2 regions of the Vagococcus penaei genome follow, and region 1 is predicted to be linked to the other one. Evidence: predicted binding sites of a transcription regulator. Region 1 holds the regulator's gene; the other holds the start of a gene.
The links. The regulator CtsR, encoded in region 1, represses protease genes until heat stress. The targets are predictions, from matches to a motif close to TTGGTCAAAAAAGGTCAAANA.
Positions count from the first base shown of each region.

Region 2: clpB (ATP-dependent chaperone ClpB) is a predicted target of CtsR. The motif match lies at 3,906-3,926, and genes of this name have one in related genera.

Region 1 is NZ_CP019609.1:1,439,280-1,447,143, reverse strand. It holds gene BW732_RS06910 (C1 family peptidase) at 1-1,188, opposite strand, end outside; gene BW732_RS06905 (ATP-dependent Clp protease ATP-binding subunit) at 1,553-4,027, opposite strand; gene BW732_RS06900 (CtsR family transcriptional regulator) at 4,123-4,500, opposite strand; gene argS (arginine--tRNA ligase) at 4,822-6,516, opposite strand; gene BW732_RS06890 (YfcC family protein) at 6,809-7,864, opposite strand, start outside.
Region 2 is NZ_CP019609.1:225,340-233,203, forward strand. It holds gene BW732_RS01040 (acyltransferase family protein) at 5-973, opposite strand; gene clpB (ATP-dependent chaperone ClpB) at 1,253-3,859, opposite strand; gene BW732_RS01050 (PHP domain-containing protein) at 4,190-4,972, shown strand; gene pepT (peptidase T) at 5,016-6,248, opposite strand; gene BW732_RS01060 (Nif3-like dinuclear metal center hexameric protein) at 6,280-7,398, opposite strand; gene BW732_RS01065 (tRNA (adenine(22)-N(1))-methyltransferase) at 7,391-7,864, opposite strand, start outside.

The DNA.
Region 1 (7,864 bases):
AAAGAACCCTTTGTCACCAATCTTGCGTCCCCAACTATTTTCCACTTTCCAACGAATTGGTTTATTATCAACAATATGGACACCACCAATTACCATCGCATGAGTTGGTAAACTTTCTCGATAATTAAATCTATCCCCTTTAGCCATTTCAAACTCAATATCAAATAAATTAGTGAAGTCGTATAGGTCATATGACATAATACCTTTTTGACGATCAAAATATTTCAGTACATCACAACCAAACCAAACCGGTTCTCCAGATTTAATTTGCTTAATAGTTAACTCCTTTAATTGACTCATTTCAATATTTAAATATTTGTTAACTAAACCATCTGTCATATTGTCTGATAGCGATACTTCATACAGTTTATTAAATGGCATCTCTTCTGTCGGAACATTTATAACTCCAACGTAATCATTTAAATCCATATCGACATACTCTTTATAAAAAGTTAATGGATCAAGATTTTCAAAAATTTTAAATTCTTTATCCTTAGTATAAAAAGTAAAATTAAAATCAGTTGGAGGTGTACCTAGATTAATGCACAAGAATCGATACACTGCTTCTAATTGTGAGTTTATATAGTCGTCTATTTCTTTTGCTGTTGCATTGTTGGCTACCATTTCTCTTAATTTATGTGCATCTTTGCGTAATTTACGATTTAATAAAGTATTAAGGTCAGTCGAATCAATACTGTTACTTGTTTCATTCATTGCATAATGTGGAACTAATCCATATTTTTCAACTAAAGAGATGATCAGGTTCCAATCACCACCATCTTGTTCAGGGCTAGTCAACAAGTATTGAACAGTCCGATCTGATAATGGTGAATTAGCTGTTTCTACAATATTTTGATAGAAATAGTTAGCTTTTTCGAGTTTATCCCAAAAAAACATATAATTTTGCGATAGCTCGAAATTATCAATATTATATTGTTTTTCTATTTGATAACGAATAACATTTAAGCATGCAAACATCCAACAACGACCACTATGATTTTGATTAGTTACACTATGTGAATCAATATCTAATGAAAAATTAAAATGATTCTCATCAATTGACTGAATATCCTGTGCAGACTTAGACACTCCATTAGTTGTAACGGCATGTTGTGCCACACGATTCTTTTTAGACTCTTCAAACTTTAATTGCATGTCTTGAATCATTTTCTTTGTTAATGTTTTCATAATCATCTCTTCTTTCATCTTTTTATATTTTAAAAAATGCATAAAACAAGGTAATGATAGTTGTGAATAAGCGATAATTCCATCACAATATCTCTCTACTGAATAAAATTGAGTTGAGATTATTGACACAAATCTAATAATATTTGAATCTATCAAGTACTCTAATAAACATAATATAACATAAATAAAATAAAGGTCAAATTTAAATTAATTGTTTTTTAAATTAATTTAAAAACAATTAAATACCCATATTATGTATTTAAATAAAATTAACAGATTTTTTTCTATTTTTAAATACAAAAAAACCCTAGAAATATATATACTTCTAGGGTTTTATTTTTTACAATTATACTAGTTGATAAAACTAATTCATAACAACTTCTTTTTTCGTTTTATAATAAATTTCACCTTTTTTAGCACCTAAAGTTACCGTATCGCCCTGTTGAATTTCACCTGTCAACAACGCTTCACTTAAACGATCTTCAATTTCTTTTTGAAGCGCACGACGGATTGGACGAGCACCATATTCAGGATCAAAACCTTCTTTGCTAATCACGTCAATTGCACTGGCTGTTAATTTCAACGTAATTTGTTGTTCCGCTAAGCGATCTACAATTGAACGACTCATAATTTTTACGATATCATGAATATTTTCTTTTGTTAATGGATGGAAGACTACTGATTCATCCACACGATTTAAAAACTCTGGGCGGAAAGCTTTCTTTAATTCCTCTAGGATACGACGTTTCATTGTGTCATAATTGTGTTTCGCATCAGTTGAACCAAAACCAACTGTTTTTTCGTCACGTAAAGCTGTCGCTCCAATGTTAGATGTCATAACTAATACAGTATTTTTAAAATCAACTTTACGACCCTTAGAATCAGTCAAATGACCATCATCCAGAACTTGCAATAACACGTTGAACACATCTGGATGAGCTTTTTCAATCTCATCAAATAAGATAACAGAATATGGTCTTTGACGAATTTTTTCAGTCAATTGACCACCCTCGTCATGTCCAACGTAACCAGGAGGCGAACCAACTAAACGACTGGTACTATGTTTTTCCATAAATTCAGACATATCAACTCGAATCAAAGCATCTTCAGAACCAAACATTTCAGCTGCCAAAGTTTTGGCCAATTCTGTTTTACCAACACCGGTTGGGCCTAAGAACATAAACGAACCAATTGGACGTTTTGGATCTTTCAATCCACTACGTGATCGACGAATAGCTTTAGATACCGCAGTAACTGCCTCATCTTGACCAACGACACGCTGATGTAGAACAGATTCTAAGTCCAACAACCGTGTGCTTTCGGTTTTCTCAACTTCTCGTAACGGCACACCAGTCCATTGTGACACAACATGTGCAATATCAGCATCAGTCACTTGCGTCAAATAACCATTATTTTGGGCTTCTTGTTTTGCGACTAATTTATCTAGCTTATCGATTGCTGTTTTTTCTTGACGACGTATCTTTTGTGCCTTTTCAAAATCTAGTTGTTTAATTGCTTCTTCTTTTTCTATCAGTAATTGTTGAACAACTTTTTCTTGCTCAGAAAATGGTGTCCCTTGATTAGCCATACGTAATTTTGCACGGGCTGCCGCCTCATCGATCAAGTCAATTGCCTTGTCAGGTAATTGTCGTTCAGTGATATAACGATGAGATAGTTGAACAGCTGCTCCAATTGCCTCATCTGTAATTTCAACATTATGGAATCGTTCATAGCGCTGACGTAACCCCTGTAACATGGTTGCTGTTTCTTCAGTTGTGGGTTCTTCAACTAATATTTTAGCAAACCGTCGTTCTAAAGCAGCATCTTTTTCAATATATTTTTGGTATTCATTGAGCGTTGTTGCTCCAATTGTTTGTAATTCACCACGCGCCAAGGCAGGTTTCATAATATTAGATGCATCAATTGCTCCTTCAGCACCACCAGCACCAATCATCGTATGTAATTCATCAATGAATAAAATAATATTACCTTCAGTACGAATTTCATCAATCATTTTTTTCATACGACCTTCAAATTCACCACGGTATTTAGTACCAGCGATAACTGTGCCCATATCTAACATCATTAAACGTTTGTTTAACATGTCTTGTGGTACTTCACCTGAGACAATTTTTTGAGCGAGACCTTCAACAATTGCCGTTTTACCGACACCAGGTTCACCAACTAAGACAGGATTGTTTTTAGTTCGACGTGATAAGACTTGTAATAACCGTTCGACTTCAATTTCACGACCGACTACGGGATCCAATTTTTGTCTCCGAGCCATCTCTGTCATATCACGTGCTAGAGAATTAAGCATTGGTGTTTGCTCATCACTATTAGCCTCTTTTTTAGGGCGTTTTTTAGCCATAGACGAGCCATCATTAGTCATGCCGATCCGTCTTAGCAACTCACTTTTAACACTTGGAATAAATAAGCCTTCTGTAACTAATAATTGTGTTGCCGAAATAATTTCATTATTCAACATAGCTAATAAAATATGTTCCGTTCCTATGCCTGTAGCATCTAATTTTTTGGATTCATCTTCAGCAAATTTTAAAATTTGTCTAGCACGTGGCGAATAAGGAACTAACTGATTTTCCGGAATTTCAGGTTGCTCATCAGAGCTATATGGAATGTCTTCAAAAATCATATCCAAAATTCGTTCATCATCTAAATCAAATAAACTTAAAACTTTACTAGCAATACCTTTTTTTTCTTTCGCTAAACCATATAAGATATGTTCGGTTCCAACCATATCTTGTTTAGTCAAACGGGCACATTCCTGTGCATATGATAAAACGTCTCTCACACGTTGCGTAAATAATTCATCTCTCATCCGGTTCACTCCTATCTTCATATCTTAAATGTTCCAATAATTCAAGCATCATTTGAGCCCTTAAAAAGCTACTATTATCTAATGCTAATAATCCTTTAGAATTTAATAATACAGAAAAAAATTTGTTTTTCTCGTGGACTAATCCATTCATGAATCGCCAACTGATCTAATAGCGCCCTTGCATCACTTTCAGTTAGCTCTGAACCAACTAAAGTTGTAAAATCTGTTAAATCATCACTGTTCGCTAACAATTCGATTTTAAAAATCCGAATATAGCCACCACCACCACGCTTACTTTCTACTTTATATCCTTTAGGAATAGTGAAACGAGTATTAATGACATAATTAATTTGCGAAGGTACACACTCAAAGCGCTCGGCAATTTCAGAGCGTCGAATCTCAATCTGATCCGATGCTTCTAATATCTTTTTTAAATACGACTCAATCATATCAGACATATTTCGATTATTCATTATTGCACCACCTTATTGACTATATCTGACCTTAATTATATCAGAATTAGTCAACAAGTTGATAGTATTTCGATCAATTAAATGAATTATGCGCAAGGTCTTATAACTAGCGATTAGGTACTAGTGTAAAACGTTTAAAAGCTTTATTCAAATAAAAAGATTAGAACTTTCCCTAGTCTTAATAATTTAATCACTTTTAATAATATACGCAATTAAGCTAAAATTTACGAAAAAATATGACGAGAGCTAACTAAAGCTCCCGTCATAAATCAAACTATTCAATTAGTAAAAACTATCAGTTCAAAATACAATAAAATTCTATTACATCATATCTGGTGATTGGATACCTAATAGTCTTAAACTTTCTTTAATAACTACAGATACTGAATAGACTAATGCTAAACGTGCCTCTTTTTGATCATCATCAACTAGGATTTTATGTTTTGAATAATATTTATTGAATTTTTGCGATAAATCAATAACATATTTTGCGATGACTGATGGCTCATATTTTACTGCAGCTTCTTCAACCTTACTTGGGAAATTATTTAAACTTTTTACAACTTCCCATGAATCAGGATCATTTAAAGTTAACACTTCTTTCTTACCATCATTGTGCCAATCAGATTTTCTTAAAATACTCTCACAACGTGAACGAGTATACTGAACGTAAGGGCCAGTTTCACCTTCAAATTGAATTACATCTTCCAAATTAAAATCAAATGAATTCATACGATCATTTTTTAAATCATGGAAAATAACAGAACCAATTCCGACTTGGTGTGCGACTTCATCTTTATTTTCTAAATCAGGATTTTTCTCTTCAATTTGTTGTCTAATTGAATCCACGGCTTCATTCAGAACTTCTTCAAGTAAAACAACTTTCCCCTTACGCGTTGATAATTTTTTCCCACCTTGCGTAATTAAGCCAAAAGGAATATGGTGAATATTTTTTGCCCAATCATAGCCCATTTCTGTTAAAACAGCTTTTAATTGTTTGAAATGAATCGATTGTTCATTACCAACCACGTATAAAGCTTGAACAAAATCATAGTTTTCAATTCGATACAAAGCTGATGCTAAATCACGAGTTAAGTAAAGTGTTGCTCCATCTGACTTACGAATTAAAGCCGGGTTTAAGTCATATTTTTCTAAATCAACAATGTCTGCACCTTTGTCTGGTTTCAATAAATTTTTCTCTTCTAATAAATCAATTACGCGATCCATTTTATCGTTGTAGAATGATTCACCATTATATGAATCAAACGTAATACCCAGCATATCGTAGATACGTTGGAATTCGCTTAATGATTCTGATCTAAACCATTCCCATAATGCAACTGCTTCTTCATCGCCGTCTTCTAATTTTTTAAACCATTCACGACCTTGTACTTCTAATTCGGGATCTTCTTCTGCTTCTTCATGGAATTGTACGTATAATTTTAGTAACTCTTGAATTGGATTAGCTTTAACGGCTTCTTCACTACCCCATTTTTTATAGCCAACAATTAGTTTACCAAATTGAGTTCCCCAGTCACCAATATAATTGATTTTAATGGGTGAATAACCAATTTTACTATAAATTTCCGAAATAGAATTTCCAATAACAGTCGAACGTAAGTGTCCCATTGAGATTGGTTTAGCGATATTTGGGGAAGATAAATCAATTGGTACATTTTTATTGTTCCCTTCATTACTATCACCATAATGCTCTTTTTCAGTCATGATAACATTTAAAACTTCATTAACAACAGGACCTTTTTCTAAAAAGAAATTCAAGTAACCACCAGCTGGTGCAACTTTTTCATAATGTTTAGTTGCTATTTTTTCAGACAACTCTTCAGCAATCATATTTGGGGCTTTACGATATAGTTTTGCTAATGAAAAAGTTGGGAAAGAAAAATCACCATTAGCGCTTAGTTTAGGCACTTCTAGTAAACTATAAATTTCTTCATAACTTAGTGACTCCCCTAGAATGTGATGTAAATCTTCTGCTATTTGTTTTTTATAATCCATACTGTATTCTCCTTTATGTTTTTAATTAATTTAATGATACTAAAAAATCCGCCTCTTATTATTTTCCTAATAAAAATAATAAGAGACGAATTATATATCCGCGGTGCCACTCTTTTTGCTGTAAAACAGCCACTTGTCATTTAAATGTTTATATGAATAATCGATAGTTGCGCTTCCCTATTTGTATTGTCTTGGCTTTCACTATCCCAAAATCGCTTTATCAATAATTAGTATCAAATAAGTACTTAATCTATTACTAGCATTATACCAAAAGACTCACTTAGTTGCTAGTTTAAACTAGCAACATTGATACAATTAAAATAATTACGTTCATCACACCAATTACAATTAACGGTTTCATCATAAATTTTGTCCATGTTGAGTAATTAACTTTTGTAATTTGTAACCCTCCCATGACTACTCCAGATGTTGGTGTTACTAAGTTAACTAAACCACAACCAGAAGCAAAAATCATAACCATTACATCTGGACTCATACCTACTTTTTGTGCAAGCGCTCCCATTACTGGTATAGACACATAAGCTAATCCGGATGTTGATGGTATTAGGAATGATAATAATAAATACAGTATATACGCGCCAATTACAAAGAGAATTGGTGATAGTGTACCTAACAGTGATGCTGCTTTATCTAAAATATACAAATCTAGATGTGTTGTCGACATTAAAGAGGATGCCCCACGTGCCACAACAATAATTAATACAACTGATAGCATATCAGAAGAACCTTGAATAAATGTACTAACAATTTCTTTTTCTGAGAAACGGTTCACAATAGCGATAGCTAATCCCATGATAAAGAACCACATTGCTAAGTCACCAAAATACCAATCACCAAAACTATTACCTGTTAAAAATGCTGTCCAGTTATTAAAAATTGTTACACCAAATTCTCCCCAAGGAATCAAAGAAACAATCATAACTAAGAAACAGAAAGCAAACAATGATAAAATAATTTTATGTTTTTTTGTAAACGGTATTTCTTTTGAATCATCTTTTAAAAATTCTTCATCCATATCTTTTTGTTCTTGTAAGGATAAAATCGTTGAGCCACGATCCGCTTTAACTTTCTTAGCATAACTCATTACGACGTAGATACAATACATTGTTGTCGTAAACCAAATAACACCACCAACTGCAATAATGATAACTGCATTTGGTTTAATACCAATTCCATTTAAAGCATCCATAGCTACCCCTGTTGAAAATGGGTTAACCGTTGAACCAATTACCCCAGCACCAGAACCTAATAGAACTGTTCCAATAGTAACAATCGTATCAAAGCCAGCAGCAACCATCGTTACTGCTAATAAACTATAGAACGGAAT
Region 2 (7,864 bases), 1.2 Mb from region 1:
GAAGTCACTTATGACTGCCATCTAATCTTAATAATTCTTCATAGACAATCATAACAGGAAATTGCCATAGATAAATATCATAACTGCGTAATCCAATCCACTTAAACAAAGGATTAGTTAACGTTTGGTTAACACGTTCGAATTGAATCACAGACCACAATAGTACCGTACAGGCGATACTAAATAAGAACATTCCACCTTGATAAACAAATGCTGTATTATCATTAATCAACATAAAACTAGTAATAACTATAATTAAACTAGTCAAAAAAGCAATCATACCAGTTAGTTTCGGGATTTTTTTTATCCATTCTTGACAATCACGAAGCACTAAAGCTAATAAACCTCCTACTAAAATTGAAAATAATCTCGTGTCAGTCCCGTAATAGATACGATTAATATTTTCAGGAGTATATAGAAACCACATTAATGCCGCAGATAAAATCGTTCCAAGGCTTAAGGTCACCCATAATTTTCGATGGGAGCTATTTTTGTACATCAAAAGTGCTATTATGATTGGCCAAACAAGATAAAACTGACCTTCGATTGATAACGACCATAGATGAGTAAAAGCTGATTGATTCGAAAAACGATCAAAATAAGAAGAACCATTTATAATTTGCCACCAGTTGTTCACGTTAAAAATACTGCTAAGCGTAATGGCTCGATAATTCGTCAAAAAATGACGTGGCAATATTAAAGCAACTGTACCAAAAATCAAAAACAGCGTAATTAACGAAGGATAAATCCGCCTAATACGTTTCAAATAAAAACTCTTTAACGATATCTTACCACGCGTGTGCCATTGCTGTAATAAAATATCCGTCATTAAAAATCCAGAAATAACAAAAAATAAAGGCACACCTAAATAGCCACCTGGCATATTATCTGGTAACAGATGATATAAGATGACACCTATCACAGCAATCGAACGAAGACCATCGATTCCTGTAATGTACTTTCTTTTCCCCACAGACAACACACAACTTTCATTCAAAATACGTCTATATCATATATTAAATTAGTTTAACAAATATTTCAAGAATATTTATTCGTTTTTCACTATCTAATACAGTTAACACAATTATTTTGAATTTTTTATGACCTTTTTATGCATTTACTTAACATTTAAGATTTTCTTAATCAATTTCACTAATTTATATATTACACAAATATTACAAAAAAGAATATAACGTGGTAATTCCTTTACAAAAAAGTCGTCAACTAATCATTAGCTGACGACTTATAGAATTTAATTTTCGGGCAATAACTCAGTTTTAAATTGTAATTGATTATCTAAAATAGTAATAACAACTTTAGACTTAGGTAAAATTTTTCCACCAACAATTTCTTTAGCTAGAGGCGTTTCAACATTCTTAGTAATATAGCGTTTCAATGGTCGTGCGCCATAGATTGGATCATACGCTTGTTCTGCTATCCAGCTTTTAGCTTCTTCAGAAATTTCTAGATAAATATCTTGATGCTCTAAACGACGTTCTAAATCTTTAGTCATTTTCACAATAATTTCTTTCACATTCGCTAAACTTAACGGTGTAAAGATAATCGTATCATCAATCCGATTTAAAAATTCAGGTTTGAAATGACCTTTCAATAAATCTAAAACGGTATTTTCCACTTCAGTAGGAATTGTTCCATCATCAGTCACACCTTCTAATAAAAATTGTGAGCCAATATTACTTGTCATAATCATAACTGTGTTTTTAAAATCAACAACACGGCCTTTAGAATCAGTCAATCGGCCATCATCAAGTACTTGAAGTAAAATATTAAAAACGTCCGGATGTGCTTTCTCAATTTCATCTAGTAAAACAATGGTATATGGGCTACGACGAACTGCTTCTGTCAGCTGACCACCTTCCTCATAACCAACATAGCCAGGAGGAGCTCCTACTAAACGGGACACACTATGTTTTTCCATATACTCACTCATGTCAATTCGGACCATATGTTCTTCTGAATCAAATAATTCTTCTGCCAGAGCTTTAGCCAGTTCTGTTTTACCAACACCTGTTGGACCTAAGAATAGAAATGAACCTAATGGACGATTTGGATCTTGCAATCCAGCTCGTGAGCGGATCACAGCATCAGACACAGCATCGACTGCTTCATCTTGTCCAATTACGCGTTTATGTAATGTCGCATTCAAACGTAAGATTTTTTCACGTTCACCTTCTTCTAACTTCGTCACAGGAATACCAGTTAAACGACCTACGACCACAGCAATCTCTTTTTCTGTCACTGATTCTTGAACTAGTTTAGAGTCATCCGTATCTACAGTTGCTTCTAACTCTTCTAATTCTTTTTGAAGTTTAGGCAATGTTCCGTGTCGTAAGACGGCAGCTTCCTCTAAGTCATAGTTGCTTTCAGCATTTTCTAATTGTGTTTTCACACGATCAATTTCAGCACGTTTTTCATTAAGTTTATTAAAGCCTTCTTTTTCAGTTTCCCACTGCATTTTTAATGTGTTGGCTTCTTCGCGTAATTCTGACAATTCTTCTTGTAAGATACCTAAACGTTTTTTACTCGCATCATCGTCTTCTTTTTTTAGCGCTGCTTCTTCAATCTCTAACTGCATCAAACGACGAGTAACCTGATCTAATTCTGTCGGCATTGAGTTCATTTCCACTCGAATCGTTGCACAAGCTTCATCAACTAAATCAATGGCTTTATCTGGCAAGAAACGATCGGTAATGTAACGATTAGAAAGTGTCGCTGCGGATACTAGCGCATTATCATGGATATTAACACCATGATGAATTTCAAAACGCTCTTTCAAGCCGCGTAGAATACTAATTGTATCTTCAACAGTCGGCTCTTTGACTAATACTTTTTGGAAACGTCGTTCAAGAGCTTTGTCTTTTTCCATATTTTCACGATACTCATCTAATGTTGTCGCCCCAATACAATGTAACTCACCACGTGCTAACATCGGTTTCAATAAGTTTCCAGCGTCCATGCTGCCCTCTGTTTTACCAGCACCAACGATTGTATGAATCTCGTCAATGAATAAGATAATACGACCGTCACTTTTTTTAACTTCTTTTAGTACAGCTTTTAAACGCTCTTCAAACTCTCCGCGGAATTTAGCTCCAGCAATTAATGCACCCATATCTAAAGAGAAAATTGTTTTATCTTTTAAATTTTCTGGGACATCTTTTTTGACAATTCTTTGTGCCAATCCCTCAACAATGGCCGTTTTACCTACACCTGGCTCACCAATTAATACCGGATTATTTTTCGTTTTACGTGATAAAATTCGCACCACATCGCGAATCTCTTCATCGCGGCCAATAACAGGATCTTGTTTTCCTTGACGAACAGCTTCCACAAGATCAATTCCATATTTAGACAATGCTTCATATTGCTCTTCTTGATTCTGGCTAGTCACACGTTCTCCTCCTCTCATCTCTTTCACTCGTTCACTAATCCCTTGTTCAGTAACACCATGACTCAAAAGATATTTCGTTAAGGCATAATTTTTTAGTTTAAACAAAGCAAGTACAATCACTTCAGTTGATAAGTACTCATCTTGAAATGTTTCTCTAATTTTATCTGCTTCTTGTAATAGATTAAATAAATTTTGGCTTAGACTTTGACCATATTGAACATTACCGCCATTAACTTGGGGTAATTTATCAATTTCTTGATCAATGATAAGATCAAATTGCATGATATCTAATCCAGCGTCAGTATACAAATTACGGGCAAAATGATTTGGTTGCATAAATATCTTCCATAGATGCGCAATATCGATTTCTTGCTGATGTCTAGTCACAGCAATTTGTTGTGCTTCAGCGATTGCTTGCTGCATGGTTGTTGTCATTTTTTCAATATTCATATGGTAACCTCCCTTGATTTCCAACTTACAAAATAATTATATTACTTTGGTCAAAATAAGTCAAACAATATACTCACTAACTAAAACGTTATTTAACAAAATATTTTCACTCCTTATTACATTATACGTTGTTTTTTTAAAAAATAAAGTTGTACCTAGCTCAAAGAGGAGTAATTACCCTTAAAATCTAAACAATCACAAAATACTTACCTGTATCCTGTATGTGAGAAGTAAAAATTTTTATGACTAAATGTAAATTATCATTTTTTCAGCACTATTTTTTTAATCAGTGGTACACTATTAGTATCTAACTAAAAGGAGTGGTTTCCGATTAAGTACTATGATCAGCATTTGCACACGCATCACTCATTTGATTCACAAGAATCGTTTGAACATTATCTTAATACCTATCAACCAGATTATTTTGTATCTACGGAACATTTGGATTTTGATAATCCATATACTGGCGGAAAGGATAGTATTCCTGATTATTTAGCTTATCAAAGTGAGATAGCTCAACTCACACAAAACTATTCAACAACTATCCTTAAAGGAATTGAAGTAGGCTATGTTGATACTCATCACGACCGAATAGCCCGATTCTTAACACCAAAACATTATGATGTGATTCTTTTAAGTGTCCATCAAGATGGTGATATTGATTATATGGATGATTGCGTAAAGAAACTCAATCCACAGGACTTAATTATTGATTATTACTCTCGCATGATTAATGCTGTTAAATCAACAGATTTTGCCAATATCTTAACACATTTTGATTATGGTATGCGACGAATCTCATTATCAGTTGAAAATTTTAAAGAAATGGCCGAACCATTATTGATTGAATTATTTAATGAAGTCATCAAAAAGCAACTGGCTTTCGAATTGAACGCTAAAAGCTTTATCAAATATAATAATCGCGCACTGTACGAATACGCTGTCCCTTTGTATCAATCATTAGGCGGCAAGCTATTCACACTAGGATCTGACGCCCATAAGGCCGAAGATTATCAGCTTGGCTTTGATGAGATGGCACAATTTTTACGTGACTTAGGCGTGACTGAACTAGCAACTTATCAAAACCAACAATTAAAAATGGTTCCACTATGACAAAAACACATCAACTGTACTTAGTTGATGTGTTTTTACTTTATTATTTTTGAGTATTTAAACGGGCAATTTCAACAATTAATGATGTTGCTTTTTCCATACTTTCTACAGCAACAAATTCAAATCGTCCATGCATATTTTCTCCACCAGCAAAAATATTAGGCGTTGGTAAGCCCATAAAGGAAATTTTAGACCCATCAGTCCCACCACGAACTGGCTCAATAATTGGCTCGATACCTAAATTAAGCATCGCTTCTTTAACCAATTCAATGATTGACATATCTTTTTCAATTACTTCTCGCATATTATAATATTGATCAGTGATCTCTAAAACTAGACGATCTTGACCAAATTCAGCATTCATTTTTTTCGCAATCTCTACTAATTTTTGTTTGCGATTTTCAAATGATTCACGGTGATGATCGCGAATGATGTAAGTCATTTCAGCTGCATCAGGTACACCCGTAAAATGATATAAGTGGTAAAATCCTTGACGTTCATCCGTTTTTTCAGGGACTTCTTCAGAGGGTAATTGATTGTGGAAATCAATACCAACTTGCAATGCATTAATCATCGTATCTTTAGCAGTACCAGGATGGACATTTTTCCCTTCAATTTTTAATTCCGCTTGCGCCGCATTAAACGTTTCATACTGCAATTCACCAACTGGACCACCATCCATTGTATAAGCAAAATCAACTGGAAATTCCGAAACCTCGAATTTATCCGCTCCAACACCGATTTCTTCATCCGGACCAAAGGCAACCATAATTTTCCCATGTTTAATCTCAGGATGGGCAATCAAATGTTCCATTGCTGTCATAATTTCAGCAATGCCAGATTTATCATCTGACCCAAGCAGCGTCTGTCCATCCGTTGTAATCAACGTTTGTCCCACATAGTTAGTTAAATTCGGAAACTCAGCTACCGATAATTCATACTTGCCATCTTTTCCTAAAGGGATGGTTGACTGGCCATCATAATTTTCAATGATTTGCGGTTGGACGTTTTTTGCGTTGAAATCAGCTGTATCCATGTGCGCAATAAACCCAATACTTCTCACATCATGTTTAACATTGCTTGGTAGAGTTGCTATCACAAAACCATTTTTTTCATTATAAAAAACATCTGACATACCGATAGTAGTTAATTCTTTTTCCAATTCTTTAGCAAAGGCAACTTGCGTAGGTGTCGACGGTGTAGTTTGACTGGCTGCATCCGAGCGAGTTTCTGTTTTCACATAACCTAAAAAACGATTGACTAAATTTTTATACATAATAATTTTCTCCTATTCTTAATATACTTTATTATTTAAATATAAAAGGATTCGTATTTGTCTGACTGACAATAAAATCAACATCCCAGTTCTCAGTTTTTTTCCATTGATTAAAAAGCGTTACAAACTGTTCTTTACAAACTTCTTCAATATAATGTCCCGGATCTATAACAGTTAACTTTTCTTCAATCATATCGTGTGCAGTATGATAATAGACATCTCCGGTAATATAAACATCTGCTTTTTTAGCTAAAGCATCATGGTAAAATTTTTCTCCACTGCCACCACAAATTGCTACTCGAGAAATCATTTTAGTCTCACGATCAGTTACAACACGCAAACCAGTTAATCCAAAGACTTCTTTTACTCTTTCGACAAAACTAGTTAACGGAATGGGTTGTGCGAGGTAACCAATTCGGCCAAGCCCGTAACGTTTGACTAAATGGTCGACCGTATAAATATCATAAGCCGGCTCTTCATAAGGGTGAACTTTTTTAACTGTCGTAATTACTTGATTCATAATTGTTTCAGGAAAAATAAACTCAATTTTAGTTTCCAAGACACGCTCTTCAACGTTTAAACTACCAATCGTCGGCTGGGCTTTAAACTTAGGACGAAAAGTTCCACTACCTTCATAGCTAAAACTACAATGGTCATAATCAGCTGAATACTCACCTACACCAATTGCAAAGAGAGCATCTTTAAGTACCTCAATAGACTCATCTGGTATCATGACCGCTAACTTTTTATAATGAACAACATGTGTCTGACGTAAAAAGTCATCCGCAGTAATATCTAATAATTGACAAAAATAATCATTTAATCCACCTTCAATAATATCCATATTCGTATGAGCAGCGTATACTGCAATATTATGTGACAATAAATCGGCATACATCTTTGTTTGGAAATTATCTGTGACTAAATTATTAAGCGAGCGAAAAATCGGAGGATGTTTTGCAATAATTAAATCAACCTGTTGCTCAATAGCCTCTTGTACTACTTCAGGTCGAACATCTAATGTCATCATGATTTTTTTGACTGGCTTATCTAATGTACCAATTTGCAACCCAACCGGATCACTCTCTTCTGCTAACCATTGGGGGCAAAATTCTTCAAATTTTCGAATAAAATCTGTACCCTTAATCATTCACTAAAACCTCCTCAATTTGCTGAATGTCTTGTTGCAATTTCTTTAATTTCTCATCTTGATTTTTAGTTGCTTGCTTTAATTGATCAATCACACGATACTTTTCTCGAACTTCTTGTTGCCATTTTTTAGCAAAAATCGGGTTTTTTCGAGTTAAGAGAACGGGACCAAATAATAATTCATTTGGTGTTAATTCAGTCATTTCTGTTGCTTTTTCTGCCACAATAATTTCGTAAAATTTATGATTTTCTTCAATCAATTCTTCATCAACAATTTGATAATTATGACTTACTAACCACTGACGTAGAATTTTTTCACCAACATTGGGCTGTAAAATAAGCCGTTCCTTACCTGTAAGAACACCATGTTGTATGCCACGATCTAAAATATCTCGAATCAATGTCCCACCCATTCCACAAATCGTAATCGCTGTGACTTGATCAGTTGGTTTAATAACTGCTAAACC